4 regions of the Leclercia sp. LSNIH3 genome follow, and region 2 is predicted to be linked to each of the others. Evidence: predicted binding sites of a transcription regulator. Region 2 holds the regulator's gene; each other region holds the start of a gene.

Region 1 (7,719 bases), 1.1 Mb from region 2:
AGCTGCTCACCTTCGGGGGAGAATGGCGTCACGACAAGCTGAAGGATCCGGTTAACATTACCGGCGGTAGCAGCAGTAGCACCTCGGCCAGCCAGTATGCGCTCTTTATTGAAGATGAATGGCGTATCTTCGAGCCGCTGGCGCTGACCACCGGCGTGCGTATGGATGACCACGAAACCTACGGCGATCACTGGAGTCCGCGTGCTTATCTGGTCTACAACGCGACCGATACCCTGACAGTAAAAGGCGGCTGGGCGACAGCATTCAAAGCGCCTTCGCTGCTGCAGCTGAGCCCAGACTGGACCACCGGCTCCTGCCGTGGGGCCTGTGAAATTGTCGGTAGCCCGGATCTGAAGCCGGAAACCAGCGAAAGCTTCGAGCTGGGTCTTTACTACAGCGGGGAAGAGGGCTGGTTAGAAGGCGTGCAGGGCAGCATTACTGCCTTCCAGAACGATGTGGACGATCGTATCAGCATCCTCCGTACGGCCAACGTCAACCAGGCGCAGGGTTACCCGAACTATGTCGGACTGAATGCCGACGGTGAGCCGATTTTCCGTTATTACAACGTCAATAAGGCGCGGATCCGCGGCCTGGAAACGGAAGTGAAATTCCCGATCGCCGAAGACTGGCGCATGACGCTGAATTACACCTATAACGACGGACGTGATATCAGCAACGGCGGCAACAAGCCGCTCTCGGAACTGCCGTTCCATACCGCAAACGGCACGCTTGACTGGCAGGCAACGCAGGCGTGGTCCTTCTACGTGCAGGGCAATTATACGGGTGAGAAACGCACTGTTACCGATGGCGAAGCAACGCCGGGTGGCTACGTGGTGTGGAACACCGGTGGCGCATGGCAGGCAACTAAAAACGTCAAGCTGCGTGCAGGTGTCATGAACCTGCTGGATAAAGATCTCAGCCGCGACGACTACAGCTACACCGAAGAAGGACGCCGTTACTTTATGGCGGTGGATTACCAGTTCTGATCGTGAATGCGCCGGGCGGCGCTGCGCTTGCCCGGCCTGTGACAGACCCCTCTCCCTGCGGAAGAGGGGCGAGTGAGGACGTGAAGTCTGCCCTTACTTTAACAACTGCTGCGCATGGAAGCGCAGATGATCTTCTATAAAGGACGCAATGAAGTAATAGCTGTGATCGTAGCCTGGCTGGATGCGTAACGTCAGCGGCCAGGCCTTCTGGCGCGCAGCTTCCGCCAGCACTGCTGGCTGTAACTGGCTCGCCAGGAACTGATCGGCATCACCCTGATCGATAAGCGTCGGGATCGCCTGTTCCGGCTGGCTGGCCAGCATCAACGCACAGCTATCCCACTCCTGCCAGGTTTCTGGATTCTCGCCCAGATAATGGGTGAAGGCTTTTTGCCCCCACGGCACCTGGCATGGGTTCACGATAGGCGCAAACGCCGACACGCTGACGTATTTGCCCGGATTTTTCAGTGCCATCACCAGCGCACCGTGGCCACCCATCGAATGGCCGCTGATGGCACAGCGATCGGCGACCGCAAACTCCGCCTGGATGAGCGCAGGCAGCTCATCGCGCAGATAATCGTACATCCGGTAATGACGCGCCCAGGGCTGCTGGGTGGCATTCAGGTAGAACCCGGCGCCTTTGCCCAGATCGTAACCGGCATCGTCTGCCACATCGTCACCGCGCGGGCTGGTGTCGGGCATCACCAGCGCGATCCCCAGCTCCGCCGCAACCCGCTGGGCGCCCGCTTTGGTGGTAAAGTTTTCATCGTTGCAGGTCAGGCCGGAAAGCCAGTACAGCACCGGCGGTTTTGCCGCACGCGTAGCCGGAGGCAGAAAAATGCTGAACGTCATCGCGCAGTTCAGCACCGTGGAGTCATGACGCCAGCGCTGCTGTCGACCTTCAAAACAGTAGTGCTCTTCGAGCAGTTCCATGCAAGGCTCCTTCAGGAAGGTGTTTCGATAGATAGACCTCATAATACAGTTAATTCAATAACGCGTGAGTAACTTTCACTTCCGCATTAACGACATATACTGCATCATGAATTTACGAAACTTTAACAACTGGAGTGGTCATGGCGCTGCGTATCGCGCTCAGCGGTTTTGTGGTTCTGGTGGTGGCGATGGGAATAGGGCGCTTTGCCTTTACACCACAAGTGCCGCTGATGATTGCGGCAGGGCAACTGACCCTGACCAGCGCCGGACTGGTGGCGGCGATGAACTACCTCGGCTATCTGGTGGGGGCGTGGGATGCCATGCGCGCGCACCGGTTTGTCGAAGGCCGCCTGTGGCTGGGCATCGTTGGCGCAGTGATGCTAACCCTGCTTTCGGCCATTGCGGATAACGCCGTCGTTCACGGACTGCTGCGGTTTGTGATTGGCTGCATGAGCGGCTGGTCGATGGTGCTGATCGCTGCCTGGACCAACGAACGGCTGGCCCATTTCGGTAAGCCAGGTCTCAGTGCCGCAGTCTTTGCGGGGCCGGGGGCGGGCATTACGCTTAGCGGCTTGCTGGCGGTGTGGATCCAGGCGCAGGGCTTATCGGCGAGCGCCGCATGGCAAATCTACGGCGTACTGGCGCTGGTACTGATCGCGCTGGTGGCCCGCTATCTGCCGCGTGCCGGGCAATTGCATCGCCCCGGCACGACGCCGGAGCCGTTGACGCTGACCCGCGATCTACGTCGTCTGGTGTGGAGCTACAGTCTCGCCGGGTTTGGTTACATCCTCCCGGCGACGTTTTTGTCCCAGATGGCGGCGCTGCGTTTCCCTGGCAGCGCGTTCGCCCAGTTTGTCTGGCCAGTTTTCGGCGTAGCCTCGGTGCTGGGCATTGCCCTGAGTATCGCGCTGCGCCATGTCTCCACGACCCATCGCCGACTGGCGCTGGTGTTATGGCTGCAGGCGGTGGGCGTGATTGCCGCCTGGCTGCTGCCGGGAATGGCCGGTCTGGTGACCGGTGCATTGCTGGTGGGCGGCGGATTTTTATGTGCGGTACAGCTTTCGCTGCTTTACGGGCGTGAGCTGGCACCGAATCATACGCGTTACATGGCCGGATTACTCACCACCGGCTATGCGGTTGGGCAGCTTGTTGGCCCGATGACCTCGGCGCTGTCGAGCTGGCTTACCCACCAACTGGAGCCTGCGCTGGGCCTGGCGGGCATCGCGCTTTTCATGGCGGGCGGGCTGGTCTGGCAGCGTCAGGTTGAAAGGTAACGGCAATTGCAATAATTATCGCGGTGAATACTGGATTATGCTCGCCGCCTCGCGCACAATGACGGCACATTTTGCCCCATGTAGGGCAGAAGCGCGCCACACCTGCAGGAGAAAAGAATGTCATCAATGAGTAAAGAAGCAGCCCTCGTCCATGAAGCGCTGGTTGCGCACGGCCTTGAAACCCCGCTGCGCCCGCCGGTTCAGGATCTGGACAACGAAACGCGTAAACGTCTTATTTCCGGGCATATGACCGAAATCATGCAGCTGCTGAATCTCGATCTCAGCGATGACAGTCTGATGGAAACCCCGCGTCGCATCGCCAAAATGTATGTCGATGAGATTTTCTCCGGGCTGGATTACGCTAATTTCCCGAAAATCACCGTCATTGAAAACAAAATGAAGGTGGATGAGATGGTGACGGTGCGTGATATCACCCTGACCAGCACCTGTGAACATCACTTTGTGACCATCGACGGCAAAGCGACCGTAGCCTATATTCCAAAAGACTCGGTTATTGGCCTGTCGAAGATTAACCGCATCGTGCAGTTCTTTGCCCAGCGTCCGCAGGTGCAGGAGCGTTTAACCCAGCAGATCCTCATCGCGTTGCAAACGCTGCTGGGGACCAATAACGTGGCGGTTTCCATTGACGCGGTGCATTACTGCGTGAAAGCGCGCGGTATTCGTGATGCCACCAGCGCCACCACGACCACCTCGCTGGGCGGCCTGTTTAAATCAAGCCAGAACACCCGTCAGGAGTTCCTGCGCGCCGTGCGTCACCACAACTGATCATCAGGGCAGGGTACATGGAAAGAAATGTCACGCTGGATTTCGTTCGTGGCGTCGCTATTCTGGGTATTCTGCTGCTCAATATAAGCGGCTTCGGTCTGCCGAAAGCCGCTTATCTTAATCCCGCCTGGTATGGCGATATTACTCTCAGCGACGCCTGGACATGGGCGGTGCTGGATCTCTTTGCCCAGGTCAAATTCCTCACTCTGTTTGCCTTGTTGTTTGGGGCAGGCCTCCAGCTGCTGCTAAAACGCGGTAAACGCTGGATCCAGGCGCGTCTTTCACTGCTGGTCCTCCTCGGGTTTATTCATGGCCTCCTGTTCTGGGACGGCGATATTCTGTTGGCCTACGGGCTGGTGGGACTGATCTGCTGGCGTATCATCCGCGATGCGCACGATATAAAAAACCTGTTCAACACCGGCGTAGTGCTCTTCCTCATTGGCGTCGCTATCCTGCTGCTGCTGGGGGTTATCTCCGGCGGCTCCACCAATCGTTCCTGGGTACCGGATGCGGCCAATTTGCAGTATGAGCAGTACTGGAAGCTGGGTGGCGGCATGGAGGCCATCAGCAATCGGGCCGATATGATTGGCAACAGCCTGCTGGCGCTTGGGGCGCAATACGGCTGGCAGCTGGCGGGGATGATGCTGATTGGCGCGGCGCTGATGCGAACCGGCTGGCTGAAAGGCGAGTTTAGCCTCGGTCATTACCGGCGAACCGGGATGTGGCTGGTGCTGGTCGGTCTGGCGATCAATCTCCCGGCGGTGATCGCCCAGTGGTATGTCAACTGGGACTATCGCTGGTGCGCGTTTCTGTTACAGGCACCGCGTGAGATTAGCGCGCCCTTCCAGACGATAGGCTATGCTGCGCTGATCTATGGCTTCTGGCCGCAGCTCTGCCGTTTCCGGCTGGTGATGGCCGTGGCCTGCGTAGGCCGCATGGCGCTCAGTAACTACCTTTTACAGACGCTGATCTGCACCACCTTGTTCTATCGCCTCGGCCTGTTTATGCATTTTGATCGCCTGCAACTGATGGGCTTCGTGCTACCTGTCTGGCTGGTGAATATCCTGTTCTCCGTTTTCTGGCTGCGTTATTTCCGTCAGGGACCGATGGAGTGGGTATGGCGGCAATTGACCGCACGTGCTGCAGGGGTTTCACCGGGTAATACATCCGGATAACGATCTGGATCACAATCATTAACAAAACGGATGTAACCGTTTTCATCCTTGTGAGCTTCTTCACGTAGTCCTTCCTTTCTCACTGCCAGAATAGGCACCTTGCTAAACACAGGGGGTGTCTGTGAGTTGCTGCAATCTAAATAAGGATGGTGAATATGATCACCATTCGTGACGTCGCGCGTCAGGCGGGCGTTTCTGTCGCCACCGTTTCCCGTGTGCTCAACAACAGCGCGCTGGTTAGCTCTGAAACGCGCGAGTGCGTGATGAAAGCCGTCACGGCGCTGGGCTACCGTCCCAATGCGAACGCGCAGGCGCTGGCAACCCAGGTCAGCGATACCATCGGCGTGGTAGTGATGGATGTATCGGATGCCTTCTTTGGCGCGCTGGTAAAAGCCGTGGACATGGTTGCCCAGGAGCACCAGAAAAACGTGCTCATCGGCAATAGCTATCACGAGGCAGAAAAAGAGCGTAACGCCATTGAGGTGTTGATTCGTCAGCGCTGTAACGCCCTGATCGTCCACTCAAAAGCCTTGAGCGATGAGGAGCTGTCTGCGCTGATGGAGCAGATCCCCGGCATGGTGTTGATCAACCGCATTGTGCCTGGCTATGCCCACCGCTGCGTCTGCCTTGATAACGTCAGCGGCGCGATGATGGCGACGCGAATGCTGGTGAATAACGGCCATCAGCGCATCGGCTATCTTGCATCAAGCCACCGCATTGAGGATGACGAAATGCGGCGTGAAGGCTGGCAGAAAGCGTTGCTGGAGCAGGGCATTATCGCTTCGGATAGCTGGATCGGCACCGGCGCGCCGGATATGCAGGGCGGGGAAGCGGCCATGGTGGAGCTACTCGGGCGCAACCTGCAGCTGACCGCGGTCTTTGCCTACAACGACAGCATGGCTGCAGGGGCGCTAACGGCACTGAAGGACAACGGTATTGCGGTGCCACAGCATCTGTCATTGATTGGTTTCGATGATATTCCGATTGCCCGTTACACAGACCCACAGCTGACGACGGTGCGCTATCCGATTGCCTCTATGGCGCGGCTGGCCACGGAGCTGGCGTTACAGGGGGCTGCGGGAAAGCTGGATCTTGCTGCAACTCACTGTTTCATGCCGACTTTAGTGCGTCGTCACTCCGTTGCTCTACGGCAAATTGTGGTGCCGATCACTAACTCATAATTCGTCGTGATGTAACCGTTTTCAATTTGTGAGTAAATTCACAGTAAGTTAACAAGGCGCTGACTATGATGTCAGCGTTTTAGTGACTGAAACGCTATGTAACGGTGAATAATCACTTTCACTATAGCCACGGCACGTTAAACATCCAAAAAAACGCATTCTGGAGCGTTACCGACCAAGGAAGATAGAAATTTTATAAGTGGACTTCGGCCGGCATTAACGTTTCATTAACATTGCCCGCCGATCGTTATTCACACGAACTACCCTGCATAAAAACCGGAGATATCATGAATAAGAAGGTGTTGACTCTGTCTGCTGTTATGGCAAGTATGCTTTTTGGTGCAACCGCGCACGCTGCAGATAGCCGTATTGGTGTGACTATCTATAAATACGACGACAACTTTATGTCTGTTGTGCGTAAAGCCATTGAGAAAGAAGGTCAATCAGCGCCAGACGTGCAGCTGCTGATGAATGACTCCCAGAATGACCAGTCAAAACAGAACGACCAGATTGACGTACTGCTGGCAAAAGGCGTGAAAGCTCTGGCAATCAACCTGGTTGACCCGGCGGCAGCAGGCACCGTTATTGAGAAAGCACGTGGCCAGAATGTGCCAGTGGTCTTCTTCAACAAAGAACCTTCCCGTAAAGCGCTGGATAGCTACGATAAAGCCTTCTACGTGGGCACCGACTCCAAAGAATCCGGCATCATTCAGGGCGACCTCATTGCTAAACACTGGGCGGCTAACCCGAACTGGGATCTGAACAAAGATGGTCAGATTCAGTTTGTTCTGCTGAAAGGCGAGCCAGGCCACCCGGATGCTGAAGCACGTACCACTTACGTGATCAAAGAGCTGAACGACAAAGGCCTGAAAACCCAGCAGCTGGCATTAGATACGGCTATGTGGGACACCGCTCAGGCGAAAGACAAAATGGACGCCTGGCTGTCCGGCCCGAACGCTAACAAAATCGAAGTGGTTATCGCCAACAACGATGCGATGGCAATGGGTGCAGTAGAAGCCCTGAAAGCACACAACAAATCCTCTATTCCGGTCTTTGGTGTGGATGCCCTGCCTGAAGCAATGGCTCTGGTAAAATCTGGCGCAATGGCCGGTACCGTGCTGAACGATGCTAACAACCAGGCGAAAGCTACCTTCGATCTGGCGAAAAACCTGGCAGACGGCAAAGGCGCTGCTGACGGCACCAACTGGAAAATCGACAACAAAGTTGTTCGCGTACCGTACGTTGGCGTAGATCAGGAAAACCTGGCCCAATTCACCGGTAAATAAGTTATAGCATTCTACTGGGCGCAGTTTCTGCGCCCTTTTATCACGCGACGCGAGGCCGAGAAGGTATAATTATGGTCAGCACAACGACTCAGTCGTCCGGT
Region 2 (7,719 bases):
TAAATTCCGCATTCCACGTACCGCTAACGAAATGTACCACCTGCGTGACGCCTCACCGGTCGATCGCGGTGAGCTGGAGAGCGGTGACCTGGTGTTCTTCCGCACCCAGGGTCGGGGTACGGCGGATCATGTCGGCGTCTACGTCGGCAATGGCAAATTTATTCAGTCGCCACGCACCGGCCAGGACATCCAGATTACTTCCCTCAGCGAAGACTACTGGCAGCGTCATTACGTCGGCGCGCGTCGCGTAATGAAGGCCAACACCCTCCGTTAATCCCCTGCCCCGCCAGTACGCTGGCGGGGTAAGTTCCTCTTTTGCATGGCCTTTCAATTTGCTACTCTATCCCTTCATTTAGTATGGCTATTAAATGGATCACTATAATAAGGAGAGTAGCAATGTCGTTTGAATTACCTGCATTACCGTATGCAAAAGACGCCCTGGCCCCGCATATTTCGGCGGAGACCCTGGAATATCACTACGGCAAACACCACCAGACCTATGTCACCAACCTGAACAACCTGATCGGCGGCACCGCATTCGAAGGGAAAACCCTGGAAGAGATCGTACGCACCTCCGAAGGCGGCGTGTTTAACAACGCCGCTCAGGTGTGGAACCACACCTTCTACTGGAACTGCCTGGCACCCAATGCAGGCGGCGAGCCAACGGGCGAGCTGGCGGCAGCCATTACTGCTGCATTCGGCAGCTTTGCGGATTTTAAAGCGAAGTTTACTGATGCGGCGGTGAAGAACTTTGGCGCAGGCTGGACCTGGCTGGTCAAAGAAGCGGACGGCAAGCTGGCTATCGTTTCCACCTCCAACGCCGGGACGCCATTAACCACCAGCGCCACCCCGCTGATGACCGTTGACGTCTGGGAACATGCGTATTACATCGATTACCGTAATGCGCGCCCAAATTACCTGGAGCACTTCTGGGCGCTGGTAAACTGGGAGTTTGTTGCGAAGAACTTCGCGGCATAAACAAAACGCCGAAGGTAACTCCTTCGGCGTTATTTTTTTTACTTGGTCGCGCAAACCGGTTCAGGTTGTTTTCGCCCGGAGGCCAAGACCAGAATAAGCCCCAGACCGGCAATGATCGCCCCCATTACCGGAACGAAGCTGTAACCCATTCCGCTGGAAATAACCGCCCCACCGGCCGCCGCCCCCAGCGCATTCCCCAGGTTAAAGGCACCGATATTCACCGAAGAAGATAACCCTGGCGCATCGCTGGCTACGCGCATAACGCGCATCTGCAACGGGGGGACCACCGCAAAGGTCGCCATACCCCATATCACCATCGCCACGGCCGCGCCCACCTCATTCCGCGCCAGCCACGGAATCGCCACCATGATCACGATAAGCAGCAGTAAAAAGCCTTTCAGGGTGCCGGTTACGGACTTATCAGCCAGCCTGCCGCCCAGATAGTTGCCGAGGGAAAAACCGACGCCAACCAGCACCAGCATGGCGGTGATAAAGGCTGGCGTCGCCTGATTGAGGTCATGCAGCACCGGGGCAATATAAGTATAAAGAGTGAACATCGCACCGGCACCCAGGACGGTGGTCAGCAGGGCTGATAACACCTGTGGACGCAGCAGGACCGCCAGCTCTTTGCGCACTTCCGGCTTTTCACCCGCACCGCCAGAAGGCAGAGAGAAGAACAACGCCATCATCGACACCACGCCCAGCAGCGCGGTGGCCAGGAAGGACATGCGCCAGCCAATCGCCTCACCCATCCAGGTTGCGGCAGGCACGCCGCCAATATTGGCGATGGTCAGCCCCATAAACATGGTGGCTACGGCGCTGGCCTGCTTATGCTTTGGCACCACGCTGGCTGCCACCACCGATCCGAGGCCAAAGAATGCGCCATGGTTCAGGCTGGTCAGAATACGTGACAGCATCAGGGTGGTGTAGTCCGGGGAGAGCGCCGACAGCACGTTGCCGACAGTAAAGATCGCCATCAGGAAGATCAGGGCGTTACGGCGGCCCCGATGCGACAGCAGCAGCGTCATCAGCGGTGCCCCCACCATCACCCCGATGGCATAGGCGCTGATCAGCATACCTGCCGCGGGAATAGAAACATCTACCCCTCGGGCGATAACCGGCAGCAGACCCATCGGCGAAAATTCGGTGGTACCAATACCAAAGGCACCGATGGCAAGGGCCAGCAGCGGAAAATTGATTCTCATACTTCAACTCCAGACACCGTGTCGTCGGGCGACACAGAACAATGAAGGCGAAAGCATGACATCAATCACAAAAAATGAGAAGTTAACAATTTAGCAAAAGATTTTTGCAGGGCGCGTAACAATCAGCGTAAAGGAACGAGGGAGAGCTGCCTCTCCCGCATCAATCAGTGCAGTGCCGCAACCAGACCGCTGGCGACAATCAGACTCAGAACAATAATGGTGGTAATCAGCGAAAACTTAAGATCGGTACTCATCAATTTTTCTCCTTTTAATCACCCTATGAAGAGTGAGCCTGCTCATTTTTACACAGTTCAGGGTAAAAATCTTGCTGGATTTAGATTGATATCGTTTTTTGCTCTTCCCCTTTTGGCCAAGATAAGACAAAATTCCACGCTAAATTTATTAGCGTACCGGCCATTGACCCCCTCCTGACGTCCTGTGTCGTTTTCCCGGCGTACCGCAATTCAAATTGCGCAATTAGGGCGAGTGAAGGCAAACGTTTACCTACCGGTTTTTCAGGAGCTTAGATATGGTCTGGAGTGACATCTGATGGCAACAATTAAAGACGTGGCGAAACGCGCAAACGTTTCCACTACAACCGTATCACATGTTATTAACAAAACCCGCTTTGTCGCGGAAGAGACCCGAAATAATGTCTGGGCGGCCATTAAAGAGCTGCATTACTCACCTAGCGCCGTGGCCCGCAGTCTGAAGGTCAATCACACGAAATCGATCGGCCTGCTGGCGACCAGCAGCGAAGCGCCCTATTTCGCAGAAATCATTGAAGCGGTAGAGAAGAACTGCTTCCAGAAAGGCTACACCCTTATCCTCGGCAACGCGTGGAACAGCCTCGAAAAACAGCGGGCTTATCTGTCGATGATGGCGCAAAAGCGCGTCGATGGTCTGCTGGTGATGTGTTCCGAATACCCAGAATCGCTGCTGTCTATGCTGGAAGAGTATCGCAATATTCCTATGGTGGTGATGGACTGGGGCGAAGCGAAGGCCGACTTCACCGACTCGGTGATCGATAACGCCTTTGAAGGCGGCTACATGGCCGGTCGTTACCTCATCGAACGCGGTCACCGCGAAATCGGCGTGATCCCGGGCGCGCTGGAGCGCAACACCGGTGCCGGCCGTCTGGCGGGCTTTATGAAAGCCATGGAAGAAGCGTTGATTACCGTGCCAGAGAGCTGGATCGTGCAGGGCGACTTTGAACCGGAGTCCGGCTACCGCGCAATGCAGCAGATCCTCTCCCAAAGCCCGCGCCCTACTGCCATCTTCTGTGGCGGGGATATTATGGCCATGGGTGCGCTCTGTGCCGCCGATGAGATGGGCCTGCGCGTCCCGCAGGACGTTTCGCTGATCGGGTATGATAACGTGCGCAACGCGCGCTTCTTTACCCCGGCGTTGACCACCATCCACCAGCCAAAAGATTCGCTGGGGGAGACCGCCTTCAACATGCTGCTGGACCGTATCGTCAACAAGCGCGAAGAGTCCCAGTCAATTGAAGTGCATCCGCGCCTGATTGAACGCCGTTCCGTTGCGGATGGTCCGTTCCGCGACTATCGCCGTTAATCTTCTCCGGGAGCCAGCACCTCTGGCTCCCGCAGCCACTCCCTGTTCATCGTTTCACTGTCTCCCAGATAATCCAGCAGCCATTCCAGGGCCGGTGACATATCGTTTTGTTGCCAGGTCAGGCAGCACGCCGCATCCGGGAAGGGATTCTCCAGCGCCAGCTCTACCCATTTCCCGCTGGCTATTTGCGGGCGGGCAAAATGAACCGGCACCATGCCCACGCACAATCCTGCCGAGAGGCATGTGGCGGACGATTCCCAGTCCGGCGCGACAATTCGCCGCTGGTTATCAAGCAGCCAGGTGATCCGTTTCGGCAGTGAGCGGGAGGTATCTTCTCGTACCAGCGACGGCCAGTTGCGCAGAATATCGTCGCTGATCGGCCCGTCCAGAGCAGCCAGAGGATGATGGCTGGCCACCACGCAGCACCAGCTCAGCATTCCCATATCGCGGAACGCATAGCGGCCACCTACCGGGATCGCCTGCGTGGCACCTATCGCCATCTCAACCCTGCCGTCTGCCAGCGCATCCCAGACGCCGTTGAAGACCTCCTGAGAAACCCGCAGCTCAACGTCAGAAAAGTGGCGGTAAAAATCGACAATCATCTGGCGGGTGCGCTCGGGACGAACAATGTTGTCCACCGCAATAGAGATATGCCCCCGCCAGCCATTGGCGATCTGCTGACACTGTTCGCGGGTGATCTGCATTTTTTTGATAACAGACCGCCCCTCTTTCAGAAACCACAGCCCGGCCGGGGTGAGAACCACATCGCGATGGCGACGCTCAAACAGCGGCACTGCCAGCCACTCCTCCAGTTGACGCACGGTATAGCTGATGGCTGAAGGTACGCGATGCAACTCCTGCGCAGCACCGCTGAAACTGCCGTTACGCGAGACCGCATCCACCACTTCAAGAGAATATTCTGACCACATTTTCTGCCTGCAAAATTTTTGAACGCAACCGCCAAATATTAGCGTTTCACAAGCCTGTTTGCACTCCCTACACTTTGCGGCAATGACAACCTGCGCCCATAAGGAAAATAAAACAGTGAAACCCGGGAAAGGATTTTTAGTCTGGCTCGGCGGCTTAAGCGTGCTGGGCTTTCTTGCCACCGATATGTATCTGCCTGCCTTCTCGATTATGCAGGCGGATCTGCAAACCCCTGCGGCTGCGATCAGCGCCAGCCTGAGCCTGTTTCTGGCCGGGTTTGCCTTTGCCCAGTTGCTGTGGGGACCGATGTCCGACCGCTTCGGACGTAAGCCGGTACTTCTGGCGGGCTTAGCCATTTTCGCCCTCGGCTGCCTCGGCATGCTGTGGGTTCGCGATGCGACCTGGCTGCTGGTGCTGCGCTTTATCCAGGCGGTAGGCGTCTGCGCTGCGGCGGTCACCTGGCAGGCACTGGTCACCGATTATTACCCGGCGTCGCGCACCAACCGTATCTTCGCCACCATCATGCCGCTGGTCGGGCTTTCTCCGGCCCTGGCACCGCTGCTCGGTAGCTGGATCCTCGCCCACTTTAGCTGGCAGGCAATTTTCGCCGTGCTGTTTGTGATCACTTTGGTACTGATGATCCCGGCCTTAAGCCTGAAGCCAGCGACGGTCAAAAATGAGCAACCCAAAGAACGCGTAACCTTTTTATCGCTGTTACGTTCGCGCACCTACCGCGGGAACGTGCTGATTTACGCCGCCTGCTCAGCGAGCTTCTTCGCCTGGCTGACCGGCTCGCCGTTTATTCTTAGCGACATGGGCTACAGCCCGGCGGTGATTGGCCTGAGCTATGTGCCGCAGACTATTGCGTTCCTGATTGGTGGCTATGGCTGTCGCGCCGCGCTGCAAAAATGGCAGGGGCATCAGATGCTGCCGTGGCTGCTGGGTCTGTTTGCCCTTAGCGTAATCGGCACCTGGGCGGTTGGGTTTATTCCGGGCGCGAGCCTGGCAGAGCTGCTGATCCCCTTCTGCCTGATGGCGGTGGCGAACGGTGCAATCTACCCGATTGTGGTGGCGCAGGCACTGCGTCCTTTCCCACAGGCGACGGGCAGTGCCGCTGCCCTGCAAAACACGTTACAGCTCGGCCTCTGCTTCCTGGCGAGTCTGCTGGTGTCGTGGCTGATTGCCACCCCACTGCTGACCACCACCAGCGTGATGGTGGCAACCGTGGTGCTGGCGGCGCTTGGCTATCGGATGCAGTATGTGCGTGCTGATCAGCAGGATAATAGTCTGCAAGCTGAATCGACCCGGGTATAACAAAATAAGCCGTTAGCTTGCTAACGATACCCTGTTGAATCAGTGCGATATCAGTCCTATACTGACTGAAGCGTTCTGATAAATACTAAAATATTATGTATTAACGGGAGCCGGAGTGCTCCCGTTTCTCCATGGATGGCCTTTCGGCAAGGGTCCCCTCCCTTCCTCTGTTCTACGTCGGATATTAGCCTCACGGTTCCCGTGAGATTTATCACTCTCCATAAAGAGCATCTACGCTGTTTATGGATTCTGATTACATCAGGTGATGGAGAAGCTATGAGTTCATCGTGTATAGAAGAAGTCAGCATACGGAACGATGACTGGTTCCGTATAGTCAATGAATTGCTGAGCCGCGCAGGTATCACCATCAACGGCCCGGCATCCTCCGATCTACAGGTTAAACACCCGGATTTTTTTAAACGCGTCCTGAAGCAAGGCTCGCTGGGTCTTGGCGAGAGCTACATGGACGGCTGGTGGGAGTGCGAGCGGCTGGATATTTTTTTCCATAACGTCTTACGCGCTGGCCTGGAAACGCAACTGCCCAGCCACCTGAAGGATACGCTTCGGATCGCCACTGCTCGCCTGTTCAACCTGCAAAGTAAAAAACGCGCCTGGATCGTCGGTAAAGAGCATTACGATCTGGGTAATGACCTGTTCAGCCGGATGCTCGACCCCACTATGCAATACTCCTGCGGTTACTGGAAAGAGGCGACCACCCTTGAACAGGCGCAGCAGGATAAACTCCGTCTTATCTGCGAAAAATTGCAGCTTAAACCCGGCATGCGGGTGCTGGATATCGGCTGCGGCTGGGGTGGTCTGGCTGAGTTTATGGCTAAACATTACGGCGTTAGCGTGGTGGGCGTGACCATTTCAGCGGAGCAGCAACGTCTGGCGCAGGCGCGCTGTGCCGGTCTGGATGTCACCATTCTGCTGCAGGATTACCGCGACCTGCGCGATCAGTTTGATCGTATCGTCTCCGTGGGGATGTTCGAACATGTCGGACCAAAGAACTACCGCACCTATTTCGAAGTCGTGGACCATAACCTGAAGCCGGATGGTCTGTTTCTGTTGCACACCATAGGTTCACAGAAAACCGATCATCGCGTTGACCCGTGGATCGATAAATACATCTTTCCGAATGGCTGTTTACCTTCTGTTCGCCAGATTGCAAATGCCAGTGAACCCCATTTTGTGATGGAGGACTGGCATAATTTTGGCGCTGACTACGATACGACGTTGATGGCATGGCATGAACGTTTCCTCGCCGCCTGGCCGGAGATCGCAGACAACTATTCCGAACGATTTAAACGGATGTTCAGCTATTATCTGAATGCTTGTGCCGGGGCGTTTCGCGCCCGCGATATTCATCTGTGGCAAGTGGTATTCAGCCGCGGCGTGGAGCACGGCCTGCGGGTGGCTCGCTAAACAAAACACCCCGGCAAGCCGGGGTGTTTTTTATTACGCGTCGTTGAGCGTCTGTTGGATGGCTGCGGCCTCTTTGGCCGCCAGCACGCGTTCAACGGTATCGACCACCGCCTGGGTTTGCGGATCGATTTCAATGTTAACCCGATGGCCCAGCTTTTTATTCCCAAGGGTGGTGCGCTGCAGCGTCTCCGGGATCAGGTGTACGCAGAAACGGGTTGGTGTTACTTCACCCACCGTCAGGCTGATACCGTCCACGCCAATAAATCCTTTATAGAGGATGTATTTCATTAAGGAC
Region 3 (7,719 bases), 810 kb from region 2:
ATCAGCGCCGACAGCAGACTGATGAGCGCGATCGTTTTTTGCCGACGGCGAAAACGCCGCTTCAGCAAACGCCGCAGGGAGGCAGGCGCCAGCCAGGCGCTGTACAGGGCGCTACCAAACAGCACCATCAGGGCAGAAAAATGAATAAATCGCAGCGTAACGTAGCAAAACGCCAGCATGTTACTTCACGCTAAAACGGTAGCTACCCTGGGTTTTGTGACCGTCTACGGAGACCACGTGCCAGTCCACCTGGTAAGTGCCTGCCTTCAGCGAAGATGCCATCGGCACGATCAGCTGCGTCGGGTCTTTTTCATTGCGTTTGACCGCGCCGGTTTCAACGGGCTGCTGATTAGCATCCTTGACGGAAACGCCGCTAAACCGCGGCTCGATCCCCTCGGAGAAGTTAAGCGTTAATGCCTGGGGTGCCGCGTCAACAGCAGCATCGGCCGCGGGATACTGATGCTTCAAATGCGCATGGGCAAAGGCAACCGGAGTCGTCAGCGTAGTCAGTAACAGAGTCAGCGTGCAGACAGCACGGGAAAGGCGCATCGCCATCACATACATTCCTTTTTGTTATGCCTGATTGTCAGAGAATAACTCTGTATAATGATCCAGTCGAGGATCATCCTGCCCGGACTTGTCAACACGCCGCCGTTTGGGTAACTTTGCCCGCAAATGAAGGAGACGGTTATGAAAATTAATCTCGCCACCCTCCCCCAGGAGGAGATGGACAAAGTGAATGTGGATTTGGCCGCGGCGGGCGTGGCATTCAAAGAGCGCTATAACATGCCCGTTATCGCTGAGGTGGTAGAGCGTGAACAACCGGCGCACCTGCGCGACTGGTTCCGCCAGCGTCTGATTGCTCACCGCTTGACCTCTGTCACCCTCTCACGCCTGCCGTGGGAGCCGAAAGTTAAATAACCTTACCCGGTGATACATTTCCTTACACAGATTATGGCAGGATAAAAAGCCCTGATTCATTCAGGGGCTTTATGAATCTCTGCGACTCCGTGCATAAGGAAATCACGATGTCTCACTGGAATATTGCGGCTGCTCAGTACCAGCCGACCCATCATTACGTGGATGACCACATTACACACCATCTGCGTTTTATCGCCGCCGCCGCACGCCAGCAGTGCAATTTGTTGCTCTTCCCGGAACTCTCGTTAACCGGCCCGGTCTTACCAGACAGCCATCTCCCTGCCCCACCCACTCATCAGCAGCTCGCACCTCTGCATGAGGCCGCGCAGGTGTGTAACCTCTCGGTTATTGCCGGGATCACGGTAGACGAAAACGGCCAGCGCCAGCGTGGACTGGCGTGGTTTAGCCCGGACCAGCCTCAGGCCATTGTCTATCCGCATGGCGCGGGTGCCTGTCTGGAGAGCCGACACAGCGGCCTGACCCTGGTGGATACTCACGCCGACCAGCCCGGGATCGCCCCCAACGCCACGCTGCTTACCCGCAGTATGGCGCTGAGTGAAGCTGAGCGGCCTGCCACTTTTGCCCGATTGCAGCGTTTTGCCCACCGCTATGCCATTGCGGTGCTGGTGGCAAACCACGACGGCGGCAGCGCCCTGTGGGATGCCCGCGGGCAGTTAATTCTTCGCGCCGATCGCGGCGAGGTATTATTAACAGGCCGCTATGTTGAGCAGAGTTGGCAAGGTGAGATCATTCCATTACGCTAAACCTTTTACGGCCAGGAGAGAGCCATGCTACGTGTCATCGACACCGAAACCTGCGATCTGCAGGGAGGGATTGTGGAAGTGGCGTCTGTCGATGTTGTGAACGGGCAGATCGTCAATCCATGCAGCCATCTGGTGCGCCCGGATCGCCCCATTAGCCCGCAGGCGATGGCTATTCACCGCATCACCGAGGCAATGGTAGCCGACAAACCCTGGATTGAAGAGGTGATCCCCCACTACCACGGCAGTCCGTGGTATGTGGCCCATAACGCCAGCTTCGATCGCCGCGTTCTGCCCGAAATGCCGGGGGAATGGATCTGCACCATGAAACTGGCCCGGCGTTTATGGCCGGGCATTAAATACAGCAATATGGCGCTCTATAAGTCGCGCAAACTCAGCGTCAGAACGCCAGAAGGACTACATCATCACCGCGCCCTGTACGACTGCTACATTACCGCCGCATTGCTGATCGATATTATGAATACCACCGGCTGGACCCCGGACGAAATGGCCGACATCACCGGACGCCCGGCGCTGCTGACCACCTTTACCTTCGGTAAATACCGCGGGAAGGCGGTGGCGGAAGTGGCGGACAAAGATCCGGGCTATCTGCGCTGGCTGTATAACAACCTCGACAGAATGAGTCCTGAGCTACGTCTGACGCTGAAGCACTATCTGGGCGGATCCTGATCCGCCTCTCCCGACCGGCTTGTTAACGTCTCCTGCGCAAGGCCGACGATAAAGGCATACTCCAGCGCCACCCCTTCATAGGATTTGAAGCGACCAGATTTGCCGCCGTGTCCGGCATCCATGTCGGTGCAAAGCAGCAGTAAATTATCGTCGGTCTTCAATTCACGCAATTTCGCCACCCACTTCGCAGGCTCCCAGTACTGCACCTGGGAGTCATGCAAACCGGTGGTCACCAGCATGTGCGGATAGGCCTTCGCCTCAACGTTATCGTAGGGGCTGTAGGATTTCATGTAGCGGTAGTAGGTCGCATCCTGAGGGTTACCCCACTCCTCATATTCGCCGATGGTCAGCGGGATGGTTTCATCCAGCATCGTGGTCAGCACATCGACAAACGGCACCTGCGCCACCACGCCTTTAAACAGCCCCGGACGCTCATTAATGACGGTGCCCATTAGCATGCCCCCCGCGCTGCCCCCCATCGCGAAGCACTGTTTGCGATCGCCATAACCCAGCTCGAGCAGCCCGTCACAGACATCCAGGTAGTCATTGAAGGTATTTTTCTTTTTCAGGAACTTGCCGTCTTCATACCATTTCTGCCCCAGCTCCCCGCCGCCACGGATATGGGCAATCGCGAAGACAAAGCCCCGATCAAGCAGGCTCAGGCGGCTGCTGCTGAAATCGGCGTCAATGCTGGAGCCATACGAGCCGTAGCCGTAGATAAGGATAGGGTTTTTGCCCTTGCGAAAATGGTGCTTATGGTAGACCAGCGAGACCGGCACTTCGGTGCCGTCGCGGGCCACGATCCAGACGTGTTCACTGCGATAGAGGTCAGCGTCAAAGCCTTTAACCTCGGCCTGCTTCAGCACCTTGCGCTGCCCGGTATCCATATCCAGCTCAAACAGGGTGTCCGGGGTGGTCATGGAGGAGTAGCCGTAGCGCAGCCGCGACGTTTCCGGCTCGGGATTATACCCAATCCAGGTCACGTAGGCGGGATCGTCGAAGGCAATCCCGATGACCTCCCGGGTTTTGCGATTGATCTGGCGCAGACTGGTCAGCCCGCGCTGGCGCTCTTCCACCACCAGCCAGTCGGTAAACAGGGTAAAGCCTTCAAGCATCACCTGATCGCGTGGCGGGATCAGCACTTCCCATTTGCGTTCATCACGCACTTTGGTTTTGTAGAGGCCAAAGTTTTTGCCTTCCCGGTTGGAGCGCAAATAGAAGGTGTGCTGGAAGTGATCGAGGCTGTATTCATGATCCTTACGGCGCGGCATAAAGCACAGCGGCTGGGCGTCCGGCAGCTCGGCATCCAGTAGCAGCACCTCGGTCGTGGTGGCGCTGGCGAGGAAAATAATCACGTAGTGTTTTGAGGTGGTCTTATGCAGGCTGACGTAAAAGGTTTCGTCTTTCTCCTCATAGACCAGCTCGTCACTGGTGGACGCAGTGCCTACCGTATGCCGCCAGACCTGAAAGGGGTGCAGCGTGGTGGCATGCTTCTTAATGTAGTAGACCGTCTCTGAGTCGTTGGCCCAGATAAAATCGGGGGAGACGTTATCGAGCATCTCGGGATACCAGTTCCCGGACTCCAGGTTGCGGAATCGCAGGCCATACTGACGCCGCGAGAGGTAATCTTCCGCCAGCGCCATAATGGCGTTATCCGGCGACACGGCCATCCCGCCCAGGGTATAAAACTCGCTGTGCGAGGCCCGCTGGTTGGCATCCAGCAGCGTTTCCCACTCTTCCCACTCGGCGCAGAGTACCGACTGCCGCTGATAGATGGCGTATTCGTTCCCTGGCTCATAGATGTGCCGGTATCGATAGCCGTTTCGACTCCAGGGCGCCGAGACATCACGCTGCGGGACGCGTTCCACCATTTCGTTAAGCAGGCGATCCTGTAACGCCTGCTGCGTCGACATGACCCGATGGCCATAGTCATTTTCATCGTGGAGGTAGTCCAGCACCTCCGGCTGTGAGCGGGTATCGTCGCGCAACCAGTAATAGTTGTCGATACGCGTATCACCGTGTGCGGTGAGAGCATGCGGTATGCGTTGGGCTTTAGGTGGCATGTCAATATGATTCTTTTACGATTTACACCCTATAAGGTTGGCAAAACATGCGCACGATGCAAGCGAAACGGGATACCCGGACGTAAAAAGTTAGCCGGGGAACGCCTGTTTTTGTTGGCGAATATCCTGCTCAATCCCCTCGCGAACCTCCGTCGGGATCTTCAGCGCATCACCCAGCGCATTCAGATAGCTGCGCTCCATAAAGTGATCGATATCAATCGCGGCACAGCTCAGGAAATAGAGCTCCAGCGCTTCCTCTTCATTTTTGATCCCCTGCGCCAGACGCTGTGGATCAAGTGGCTGCTCAATGGCCTGTGCCACCAGCGCCCTGCCCTGCTCCTCCACGCCCGCTTCACGGAGCTGTTGCTCGATGGCGGCACGCTCTTGATCATCAATATGGCCGTCACTCTTCGCCGCAAAGACCAGCGCCAGGATCAGCCTTTCACTGCGCACATCAAGCGGTGAGGCCTGCTGACCAAACTGCGGTTCATCCTGATGGGCGTTGCGTACCTTGTCCTTATACTTGTTCCACAGCACGCTGCCAGCAATGGCACCGCCCCCCGCCAGCAGAGCGCCGGTGCCATATTTTGCCAGCAGCTTTCGCGAAGATTTATTCGCCACCAGCAGCCCGGCCAGGCCACCAAGTGCGCCTGGTGCCAGCATTTTGCTCAGCCCTTCACCCGAGGAGGCCCCCGTTTTCTGCCCAAGCAGCGACTGTAATTGATTCAACCAGTTTGACATGATTTCCCTCACTTAACGGTGCATGAATTTCACAGCGTAAGCGAGGGGATGTCAGGAAATGTCTGCGGCAACAAAAGAAGCGAAAATTCACTTTTTGGGTGAGAGGTATTGGGCACTGCCCGCTTTACAATCAATTTTCACCTGATAATGGATATCGGTGTTTTTACCGCGTACCGTCAGCGGAACAGTCCACTGATCTTTTTCCCCTCTCACCTCCTTCGGGTTGATCCACGCCACCGGATCCGCCATTCCCAGCGTCTTTTGATCGTCTGCCCAGCGCACGATGCGGTTTTGCAGATAGTCCCGCTTCACGCTGGCGGCAATCCCTTTAGCATCCAGCCCTTCACAGGCCGGAAATTTCACCTTTTTCTCGTTTGCGGCCTGCGCCGTCAGGCTGGCGGCCATAAGCGCCAGCGCCATCACTGCCCCTGTTTTGTTCATCATGCTCTCCTGTATTGGCTTCCCCAAAAGCATGGTCGAAAACGGCCATGATGCAAATAACCACCTGTCCAGACAGCGGATTTCTGCGAAGCAAGACAGACGCAAACGTTTTCGTTTATACTGCGCGCAACTTTCTCAGGGGGATGATTATGACTCGTTTAGGAACAGCGCTGCGACCAGCAGCGACGCGCGTGATGTTGCTCGGCTCCGGTGAACTGGGCAAAGAGGTGGCCATCGAGTGCCAGCGGTTAGGGATTGAAGTTATTGCCGTCGATCGCTATGCCGATGCACCGGCCATGCACGTTGCGCACCGCTCGCACGTCATCAACATGCTGGATGGCGATGCCCTGCGCGCCGTGATTGCCGCAGAACAACCGCACTTTGTGGTGCCGGAAATCGAAGCCATCGCCACCGACACCCTGCTGGCGCTCGAGGCCGAAGGCCAGCGCGTGGTGCCTTGCGCCCGCGCCGCGAAGCTGACCATGAACCGGGAAGGCATTCGCCGCCTGGCCGCAGAAGAGCTGTCCCTGCCCACCTCCCGCTATCGCTTCGCCGACAGCAAAAGCGATTTTTTGCAGGCGGTGAACGAGATTGGTTACCCGTGCATCATTAAGCCGGTGATGAGTTCTTCCGGCAAAGGGCAGAGCTTTGTCCGCAGCGCCGAGCAGCTGGATCACGCCTGGGATTACGCCCAGCAAGGTGGCCGCGCTGGTGCCGGGCGGGTGATCGTTGAAGGCGTGGTGCAGTTTGATTTTGAGATCACCCTGCTGACCGTCAGCGCCGTCGATGGCGTACATTTCTGCGATCCTATTGGTCACCGTCAGGAAGATGGCGACTACCGTGAGTCCTGGCAGCCGCAGCAGATGAGCCAGCTGGCCCGCGCGCGCGCCGAGGAGATCTCCCGCAAAGTGGTCCTGGCTCTGGGTGGTCATGGGCTGTTTGGCGTCGAGCTGTTTGTCTGTGGCGATGACGTGATCTTCAGCGAAGTCTCCCCGCGTCCACACGATACCGGCATGGTGACCCTGATCTCTCAGGATCTCTCCGAGTTTGCGCTGCACGTTCGCGCCTTCCTGGGCTTGCCGGTCAGCGGCGTGCGACAGTATGGCCCGGCAGCGTCGGCGGTGATGCTGCCGCAGCTGACCAGCCAGAACGTCACCTTTGATAACGTCGATGCCGCAGTGGGCGCGGGCTTGCAGCTGCGTCTGTTCGGTAAACCAGAAATCGAAGGTTCGCGCCGTCTGGGCGTGGCGCTGGCGACGGGTGAAAGCGTGGAAGAGGCGGTTGAGCGGGCGAAACAGGCCGCCGCGAGTGTCCAGGTAGCAGGATAAAAAAACGGGCCGAATGGCCCGTTTTTGTTGGCATTGCCTGGCGACGCTTCGCTTGCGTTGGCCTGCAAGGTATTGAACTTGCAGGCCGGGTAAGGCAAAGCCGCCATCCGGCAAAGCAAAACCTTACTGCTGCGCGCCTTCTACCGCTTCGCGCGCCAGCTTAGTGATGCGATCCCAGTCACCCGCTTCCAGCGCATCCGCCGGCACCAGCCAGGAACCACCGATACACAGCACGCTTTTCAGCGCCAGGTAGTCACGGTAGTTCGCCGGAGAGATGCCGCCAGTCGGGCAGAAACGGACGTTGGCGAATGGACCTGCGATTGCCTGCAGCGCTTTGGTGCCGCCGTTGGCTTCCGCCGGGAAGAATTTGAACTCTTTCAGACCGTAGTCCAGACCCAGCATCAGCTCAGAAACGGTGCTGATACCCGGGATCAATGGAATGGAGCCTTCGGTTGCCGCTTTCAGCAGAGGCTCAGTCAGGCCCGGGCTGATGGCGAACTGCGCACCGGCTTCGGTAACTTCAGCCAGCTGCTGTGGGTTCAGCACGGTACCCGCACCGATGATAGCTTCCGGCACTTCTTTGGCGATGGCGCGAATTGCATCCATTGCACAGGCGGTACGCAGGGTGACTTCCAGGACGCGAACGCCACCGGCAACCAGCGCTTTCGCCATTGGCACAGCATGTTCCAGCTTATTAACCACGATCACCGGCACTACCGGGCCAGTTTTCAGGATTGCTTCTGCACTTGTATTCCAGTTTTTCATCAGAGTTTT
Region 4 (7,719 bases), 1.5 Mb from region 2:
TCTTCTCCCGCGGGCAACAGCTTCAGCAGGAAATTGCCGAGCGAGGCCAGTTCTTTGGCTGGCAGGCACTGGTGCTGTTTCTGGTCAGCCTGGGGCTGGTCCTGCTCTTTACCCGTATGATCATCGGCCCGGTCAAAGGCATCGAGCGGATGATTAACCGACTGGGGGAGGGGCGCTCGCTGGGCAATACCGTGGTCTTTACCGGCCCGCGCGAGTTACGCTCGGTTGGGCAACGCATCATCTGGCTCTCAGAGCGGCTGGCGTGGCTCGAATCCCAGCGCCACCAGTTTTTACGCCATATCTCCCACGAACTGAAAACCCCTCTCGCCAGTATGCGTGAGGGCACCGAGCTGCTGGCTGACGAGGTGGCCGGACCGCTGACACCGGAGCAGGGAGAGATTGTAGAGATCCTCGATGCCAGCAGCCGTAATCTGCAAAAGCTGATTGAGCAGTTGCTCGACTACAACCGAAAACTGGCCGACGGCATGCCCGAGCTGGAACGGGTAGAGTTGGCACCGCTGGTAGATATGGTGCTCTCCGCTCACAGCCTGCCTGCACGCGCTAAAATGATGCATACTGAGCTGGCACTTTCGACGCCCGCCTGTTTAGCCGAACCCATGCTACTGATGAGCGTGCTGGATAATCTTTATTCCAACGCGGTGCACTATGGCATTGAATCCGGTACCATTTATATTCGCAGTTTTACGCGCGGCTCGCGAGTCTGTATCGATGTGGCCAACACCGGAAACCCGATCCCCGACGATGAAAAAGCGATGATTTTCGAACCCTTTTACCAGGGTAGCCATCAGCGCAAAGGGGCGGTTAAGGGAAGCGGTCTGGGGTTGAGCATCGCCCGCGACTGTATTCGTCGTATGCAGGGAGAGCTTAATCTTGTCACTGACGACCGTACCGATGTCTGTTTTCGCATCGAACTGCCGCTTGAGTCGGAAAAATCACTGAAATGAATCTAAGTCTGGTGAGTATGTCACACGTCTTTTCCCGCGCCATTAGCGCGGTATTTTCCGCCCACTTTATCCGCCTGAGCCTTCCCTGCCTGCTGTTGGCCGGATGCGTCACCCATGCGCCGGTCCCCGCTATCAGCGACAAGCAGGATGAAAAATTGCCTGAACATCAGCTGGCAGATTTCCTTTCTACCGACTGCAATAATATCTGGCAGCTGCACGGTAAAGAGACCGACAGTAACCCGCTCTACTGGCTGCGCGGCATGGACTGCGCGGATCGCCTCTCACCCGTCGCCGCGCGTGCAGAGGCGCGCGGATGGACCGATGACACCTGGCAGGAGAGCTTTAAACGCGGCATCCTGCTGGCGAATGCCAAAATTAACCCGGTGGAGCGGCGAACGTTGACCACCCGGCTGGATGCACTAAGCCCGCAGATCCCCGCCCAGGTGCGCCCGCTGTATCAACTGTGGCGACATGGGCAGGTATTGCAGCTGCAGCTGGCAGAGGAGCGTTCCCGCTACGGCAAACTACAGCAGACGACCGACGGCGAACTGGATACCCTGCGCCAGCAGCAGCAATATTTACGCACGCAGCTGGATACCACCACCCGGAAGCTGGAAAACCTGACCGATATTGAACGGCAGCTCTCCACCCGTAAGCCGGTCAGTAACTATCTGCCAGATGCGCCGAAGAGTGCGACATCCCCCGTTGATAGCGACGCGGCGGAGACCCCGAAACAAGAGGACGGAAAGCCATGACAAGCCGAAAACCTGCGCATCTTTTGCTGGTGGATGACGACCCTGGCTTGCTGAAGCTGCTGGGCATGCGTCTGGTGAGCGAAGGTTACAGTGTGGTGACCGCCGAAAGCGGTCAGGAAGGGCTGAAGGTGCTGGGGCGCGAGAAGATCGATCTGGTCATCAGCGATCTGCGGATGGATGAAATGGACGGCATGCAGCTGTTTACCGAGATCCAGAAGCTGCAGCCCGGCATGCCGGTGATTATCCTCACCGCCCACGGCTCGATCCCGGATGCAGTTGCGGCCACCCAGCAGGGGGTCTTTAGCTTCCTTACCAAGCCGGTGGACAAAGATGCGCTCTACAAAGCGATCGATGATGCGCTGGAGCATGCCGCGCCGTCCGGCGATGAGACGTGGCGGGAGTCGATTGTTACCCGCAGTCCAATCATGCTGCGGCTGCTGGAGCAGGCGCGGATGGTGGCGCAATCCGATGTCAGCGTACTGATTAACGGCCAGAGCGGCACCGGGAAAGAGATCCTCGCCCAGGCCATTCACAACGCCAGTCCGCGCGGCAAAAATGCCTTTATTGCCATCAACTGCGGGGCACTGCCCGAGCAACTGTTGGAGTCAGAGCTGTTTGGTCATGCGCGCGGTGCTTTTACCGGCGCGGTCAGCAGCCGGGAAGGGCTGTTCCAGGCCGCGGAAGGCGGTACGTTGTTCCTCGATGAAATTGGCGATATGCCTGCGCCTCTGCAGGTCAAACTGCTGCGCGTTTTGCAGGAGCGCAAGGTCAGGCCGCTCGGCAGTAACCGCGATATCGACATCAATGTGCGCATTATCTCGGCTACCCACCGGGATCTGCCTAAGGCAATGGCGCGCAACGAGTTCCGCAAGGACCTCTTCTATCGTCTCAATGTGGTCAACCTGAAGATCCCGGCGCTGGCTGAGCGGGCGGAAGATATTCCGCTGCTGGCTACCCAGCTGTTGCGCCAGTCTGCCGAGCGGCATAAGCCTTTTGTGCGGGCGTTCTCCACCGACGCGATGAAGCGGCTGATGACCGCCAGTTGGCCCGGCAACGTGCGCCAGCTGGTGAACGTGATTGAGCAGTGCGTGGCGCTCACCTCCTCGCCGGTCATCAGCGATGCGTTGGTAGAGCAGGCGCTGGAGGGGGAAAACACCGCCCTGCCGACCTTCGTCGAGGCCCGCAACCAGTTTGAACTTAACTATCTGCGTAAGTTGCTGCAGATCACCAAAGGCAACGTGACCCATGCTGCACGCATGGCCGGGCGCAACCGCACCGAGTTCTATAAGCTGCTGTCGCGCCACGAGCTGGAAGCAAACGATTTTAAAGAGTGATACCCTAAATTCCGCCTGAATATGATACTGTGAGCAACCGATTACGAGGCAGCTGACAGGCATAAGTTTAAGGACCACCATGAAAAAGATTGATGCGATTATTAAACCTTTCAAACTGGATGATGTACGTGAAGCGCTGGCAGAAGTAGGCATCACCGGCATGACGGTGACAGAGGTGAAAGGCTTTGGTCGTCAGAAGGGCCACACTGAACTGTACCGTGGCGCGGAATACATGGTCGATTTCCTGCCGAAGGTAAAAATTGAAATCGTGGTGTCTGACGACATCGTTGAAACCTGTGTGGATACCATCATCCGCACGGCGCAGACCGGCAAAATTGGTGACGGCAAGATCTTCGTCTTTGACGTGGCGCGCGTGATCCGTATCCGTACCGGCGAAGAAGACGACGCAGCGATCTAAAACTTCACCGGGTGGCGCAGCGCGTACCCGGCCTGTACAACCCGTCGGCCTGCACAAGCGCAGCGCCGCCAGGCCAAAAAAAGCCCCTCTTCTGAGGGGCTTTTGCATTACAGCACTTTATGCGGGCCGAAACATTCGTAGTGAATGTTGTCTTTGTTCACGCCCAGCTCAAGGAGTTGCTGGGCGGCAAACTGCATAAACACCACCGGACCACAGACATAGAACTGCATATCCGGGGCGCTGAACAGCGCTTTATAGTGGCCTAAATTCATCAGGCCTTCGCTGCCAAACAGCGCCAGGGCACGATCGTTGTCGCTCGGCTGACGATACCAGGTGTGCGCATTAAAGTTCGCCAGATCGGCGGCAATGGTTTTAACCTCATCGTCAAACGCATGCACATCGCCATTTTCAGCCGCATGGAACCAGTTTACCTGCGCGTTATGCTGCGATTTCGCCAGCGTATCCAGCATCGCCAGCATTGGGGTCTGACCGACCCCGGCAGAGATCAGCGTCACCGGCGTAGTAGATTCCACCGCCATAAAGAAATCGCCTGCTGGCGCTGCCAGATGCACCACATCACCGACGTTGGCTTTGTCATGCAGCCAGGTAGAAACCTGACCGCCTTCTTCGCGTTTCACCGCAATACGATAGCCTTTGCCGTTTGGCTTGCGGGTCAGGGAGTACTGACGGATCTCCTGATGCGGGAAGCCTTCCGGCTTCAGCCACACGCCCAGATACTGGCCCGGCTGGTAGTCGGCAACCGGCTTGCCGTCGACTGGCTCGAATTCAAAGCTGGTGATAAGCGCGCTGCGCGGGGTTTTTTCTACGATACGGAAGGCGCGGGTGCCTTCCCAGCCGCCATTCTTACTGGCGTGCTCACTGTAAATCTCTGCTTCCCGGTTGATAAAGACGTTAGCCAGCACGCCGTAGGCTTTGCCCCACGCATCCAGCACTTCCTGACCCGGGCTGAACATCTCATCCAGGGTAGCCAGCAGGTGACTGCCAACGATGTTGTACTGCTCCGGTTTGATCTGGAAGCTGGTGTGTTTCTGGGCAATTTTTTCCACCGCTGGCAGCAGCGCCGGCAGATTCTCAATGTTGCTGGCGTAGGCGGCGATGGCGTTGAACAACGCTTCACGCTGATCGCCGTTACGCTGGTTGCTCATGTTGAAAATCTCTTTAAGCTCCGGGTTGTGCGCGAACATGCGATCGTAGAAATGGGCGGTGAGTTTAGGTCCGGTTTCGACCAGCAGGGGAATAGTGGCTTTAACGGTAGCGATGGTTTGGGCGTCTAACATAGCAGCTTCCTTCAAATGTTACTCTAATGATGTATTTTATATGCATCTTATAGAAAATAACCCTGCGTTGTAAATGGTTCTTTGCAACATGAATTAGCTGCATCACAAACCTGAAAAGAAATCCGCTTTACAAGGGGAGAGCGTTATTCCTCAAACCCTTGCGTGGCGGGTAGGTAAACGTTTGCGTAAAATCGTTTGTCAAGACCTGTTATCACTCTGCTAATCAGTTATACTGTTGCCCGTCGTCCAACTGGACCGCCTTTTTTCAGGCAAAAATTTACTTGTTAGCTGAGTCAGGAGATGCGGATGTTAAAGCGTGAAATGAACATTGCCGATTATGATGCCGAACTGTGGCAGGCTATGGAGCAGGAAAAAGTACGTCAGGAAGAGCACATCGAACTGATCGCCTCCGAAAACTATACCAGCCCGCGCGTTATGCAGGCGCAGGGTTCTCAGCTGACCAACAAATACGCTGAAGGTTACCCGGGCAAGCGCTACTACGGCGGTTGCGAGTACGTTGATATCGTTGAACAGCTGGCGATTGACCGTGCTAAAGAGCTGTTTGGCGCAGACTACGCGAACGTCCAACCGCACTCTGGCTCTCAGGCTAACTTCGCTGTTTACACCGCGCTGCTGCAGCCGGGCGATACCGTGCTGGGTATGAACCTGGCGCAGGGCGGCCACCTGACTCACGGCTCCCCGGTTAACTTCTCCGGCAAGCTGTACAACATCATCCCTTACGGTATCGATGAGTCCGGTAAAATCGACTACGAAGACATGGCGAAGCAGGCTAAAGAGCACAAGCCGAAGATGATCATCGGTGGCTTCTCTGCTTACTCCGGTGTGGTTGACTGGGCAAAAATGCGTGAAATCGCCGACAGCATCGGTGCTTACCTGTTCGTGGACATGGCGCACGTTGCCGGTCTGATTGCCGCAGGTGTTTACCCGAACCCGGTTCCACACGCGCACGTCGTTACCACTACCACCCACAAAACCCTGGCGGGTCCACGCGGTGGCCTGATCCTGGCGAAGGGCGGTGACGAAGAGCTGTATAAAAAACTGAACTCCGCAGTCTTCCCAAGCGCGCAGGGCGGCCCACTGATGCACGTCATCGCCGCGAAAGCTGTGGCGCTGAAAGAAGCGATGGAGCCTGAGTTCAAAGTTTACCAGCAGCAGGTTGCTAAGAACGCCAAAGCGATGGTGGAAGTGTTCCTGAACCGTGGCTACAAAGTGGTCTCCGGCGGGACTGAAAACCACCTGTTCCTGCTGGATCTGGTTGATAAAAACCTGACCGGTAAAGAAGCTGACGCTGCCCTGGGCCGCGCCAACATCACCGTCAACAAAAACAGCGTACCAAACGATCCGAAGAGTCCGTTCGTGACCTCCGGTATCCGTATCGGTTCTCCGGCTGTTACTCGCCGCGGCTTTAAAGAAGCGGAAGTGAAAGAGCTGGCTGGCTGGATGTGTGACGTGCTGGACAACATCAATGACGAAGCCGTTATCGAACGCGTGAAAGCCAAAGTGCTGGATATCTGCGCGCGCTTCCCGGTATACGCATAAGTCTGCCCCGCAGAATAAAGGCCGCGTATGCGGCCTTTTTTTATGGCTAACGTCGGTCGATAGAGATAGCGCCTGGCCCGGCAACCGCCAGCAGCAGAAAACCGCCAGCAATACTGATGTTCTTAAAGAAGTTAATCATATTCGGCATTACCGCATCGCCACTCATATCCCAGTAGTGGTGACCAATCACCGCCGTACCCAGGGTATAAAAGACAAACAGCACTGCCAGCGGGCGGGTAAAAAAGCCGAGCACGATCAGAATGGCGGCGGGCACTTCCATGATCACCGCCACGATGGCCGCCAGCATCGGCATCGGGGCGCCCAGCTTCGCCATGTATTGCACCGTGCCGTCGAAACCGAACATCTTTGGCACACCGAATATAATAAACAGCAGGATGAGGGCGAGACGGGCGATCAACAGAATCAGCGCCCGGGACTGACCAAAATCGAAATACCGTAAACTGTTCATGGCAGGCTCGCTATGCAGGGCATTTATCTTAAAGCTAATACACAAAATGCCGCCCCGCCATTCAGCTTTCCCTCATAAATCAGGCGTTAGGGTGATTTAAATTTGCCTGACTGCGGCATGTGCCCGTTAGCCTGCCTCCGGTGTATCTTCCACCAATAAATAACCGGTGCCGATGATCTGTCGCTACCGCAGTAACCCGCAGGGCGGCGGATTACAGGCGCGCTTTTTCCTTATCCACGAGCAGCCGGTGGCAGGGATGAAAGCGACAGCACGGTGGAGATTTTCGTCGCGAGCATCGCCAGCACCTGTTAATCAGCTGTTAATACCCGCTTGCGCCAGCCTGTTTTTACCGCCAGACTATCGCCTCCAAAACGGGAGGGATTCATGGTTTTGCATTCCACACGCTGGCTGGCGCTCAGCTACTTCACCTACTTTTTTAGCTACGGTATTTTTCTGCCTTTCTGGAGCGTCTGGCTCAAGGGAATTGGCCTCACCCCGGAGATGATTGGCATTCTGCTTGGCTCGGGCCTGGTGGCGCGTTTTCTGGGTAGTCTGCTTATTGCGCCGCGCGTCAGCGATCCCTCTCTTTTAATCAAAGCCGTACGCGTGCTGGCGCTGCTCACCCTGGTGTTTATGGCCGGTTTCTGGGTCAGCCAGCAGTTTGCCTGGCTGGTGGTGGTGATGGTGGGCTTTAACCTCTTCTTCTCGCCGCTGGTGCCGCTGACCGATGCGCTGGCCAATACCTGGCAGAAGCAGATCACCATGGACTATGGCCGGGTGCGGCTGTGGGGGTCGATTGCCTTTGTGATTGGCTCGGCGCTGGTGGGTAAGCTCGTCAGCCTGTATGACTACCGGGCCATTCTGGCCCTGTTGAGTATCGGGATCCTGTCGATGCTGCTCGGCATGCTGCTGCGCCCGTC

What was found. Region 2 encodes PurR, which represses purine synthesis genes. Its sites were predicted from a motif close to CANGCAAACGTTTGCNTG; they were not measured.
Region 1: the regulator PurR is predicted to act here: its motif matches at 5,181-5,198, upstream of galS (HTH-type transcriptional regulator GalS).
Region 3: the regulator PurR is predicted to act here: its motif matches at 5,716-5,733, upstream of purT (formate-dependent phosphoribosylglycinamide formyltransferase).
Region 4: the regulator PurR is predicted to act here: its motif matches at 4,941-4,958, upstream of glyA (serine hydroxymethyltransferase).

The regions. Positions count from the first base shown of each region.
Region 1 covers NZ_CP026387.1:4,001,760-4,009,478, forward strand. Annotated here, with positions in the region: gene cirA (catecholate siderophore receptor CirA) at 1-986, shown strand, start outside; gene fghA (S-formylglutathione hydrolase) at 1,080-1,916, opposite strand; gene C3F35_RS19380 (YbfB/YjiJ family MFS transporter) at 2,057-3,190, shown strand; gene folE (GTP cyclohydrolase I FolE) at 3,308-3,976, shown strand; gene yeiB (DUF418 domain-containing protein YeiB) at 3,994-5,151, shown strand; gene galS (HTH-type transcriptional regulator GalS) at 5,307-6,332, shown strand; gene mglB (galactose/glucose ABC transporter substrate-binding protein MglB) at 6,620-7,618, shown strand; gene mglA (galactose/methyl galactoside ABC transporter ATP-binding protein MglA) at 7,690-7,719, shown strand, end outside.
Region 2 covers NZ_CP026387.1:334,224-341,942, forward strand. Annotated here, with positions in the region: gene C3F35_RS01630 (C40 family peptidase) at 1-274, shown strand, start outside; gene sodB (superoxide dismutase [Fe]) at 397-978, shown strand; gene C3F35_RS01640 (MFS transporter) at 1,017-2,183, opposite strand; gene cydH (cytochrome bd-I oxidase subunit CydH) at 2,348-2,437, opposite strand; gene purR (HTH-type transcriptional repressor PurR) at 2,733-3,758, shown strand; gene punR (DNA-binding transcriptional activator PunR) at 3,755-4,687, opposite strand; gene punC (purine nucleoside transporter PunC) at 4,803-5,999, shown strand; gene cfa (cyclopropane fatty acyl phospholipid synthase) at 6,276-7,424, shown strand; gene C3F35_RS01675 (riboflavin synthase) at 7,458-7,719, opposite strand, start outside.
Region 3 covers NZ_CP026387.1:4,304,045-4,311,763, reverse strand. Annotated here, with positions in the region: gene copD (copper homeostasis membrane protein CopD) at 1-179, opposite strand, end outside; gene yobA (CopC domain-containing protein YobA) at 181-555, opposite strand; gene C3F35_RS20870 (DNA polymerase III subunit theta) at 691-921, shown strand; gene C3F35_RS20865 (nitrilase-related carbon-nitrogen hydrolase) at 1,029-1,685, shown strand; gene exoX (exodeoxyribonuclease X) at 1,710-2,372, shown strand; gene ptrB (oligopeptidase B) at 2,354-4,435, opposite strand; gene C3F35_RS20850 (tellurite resistance TerB family protein) at 4,526-5,176, opposite strand; gene yebF (protein YebF) at 5,264-5,617, opposite strand; gene purT (formate-dependent phosphoribosylglycinamide formyltransferase) at 5,767-6,945, shown strand; gene C3F35_RS20835 (bifunctional 4-hydroxy-2-oxoglutarate aldolase/2-dehydro-3-deoxy-phosphogluconate aldolase) at 7,069-7,710, opposite strand.
Region 4 covers NZ_CP026387.1:3,644,140-3,651,858, forward strand. Annotated here, with positions in the region: gene qseE (two component system sensor histidine kinase QseE/GlrK) at 1-965, shown strand, start outside; gene qseG (two-component system QseEF-associated lipoprotein QseG) at 962-1,720, shown strand; gene glrR (two-component system response regulator GlrR) at 1,717-3,054, shown strand; gene glnB (nitrogen regulatory protein P-II) at 3,134-3,472, shown strand; gene hmpA (NO-inducible flavohemoprotein) at 3,580-4,770, opposite strand; gene glyA (serine hydroxymethyltransferase) at 5,077-6,330, shown strand; gene C3F35_RS17745 (DoxX family protein) at 6,377-6,799, opposite strand; gene C3F35_RS17750 (3-phenylpropionate MFS transporter) at 7,184-7,719, shown strand, end outside.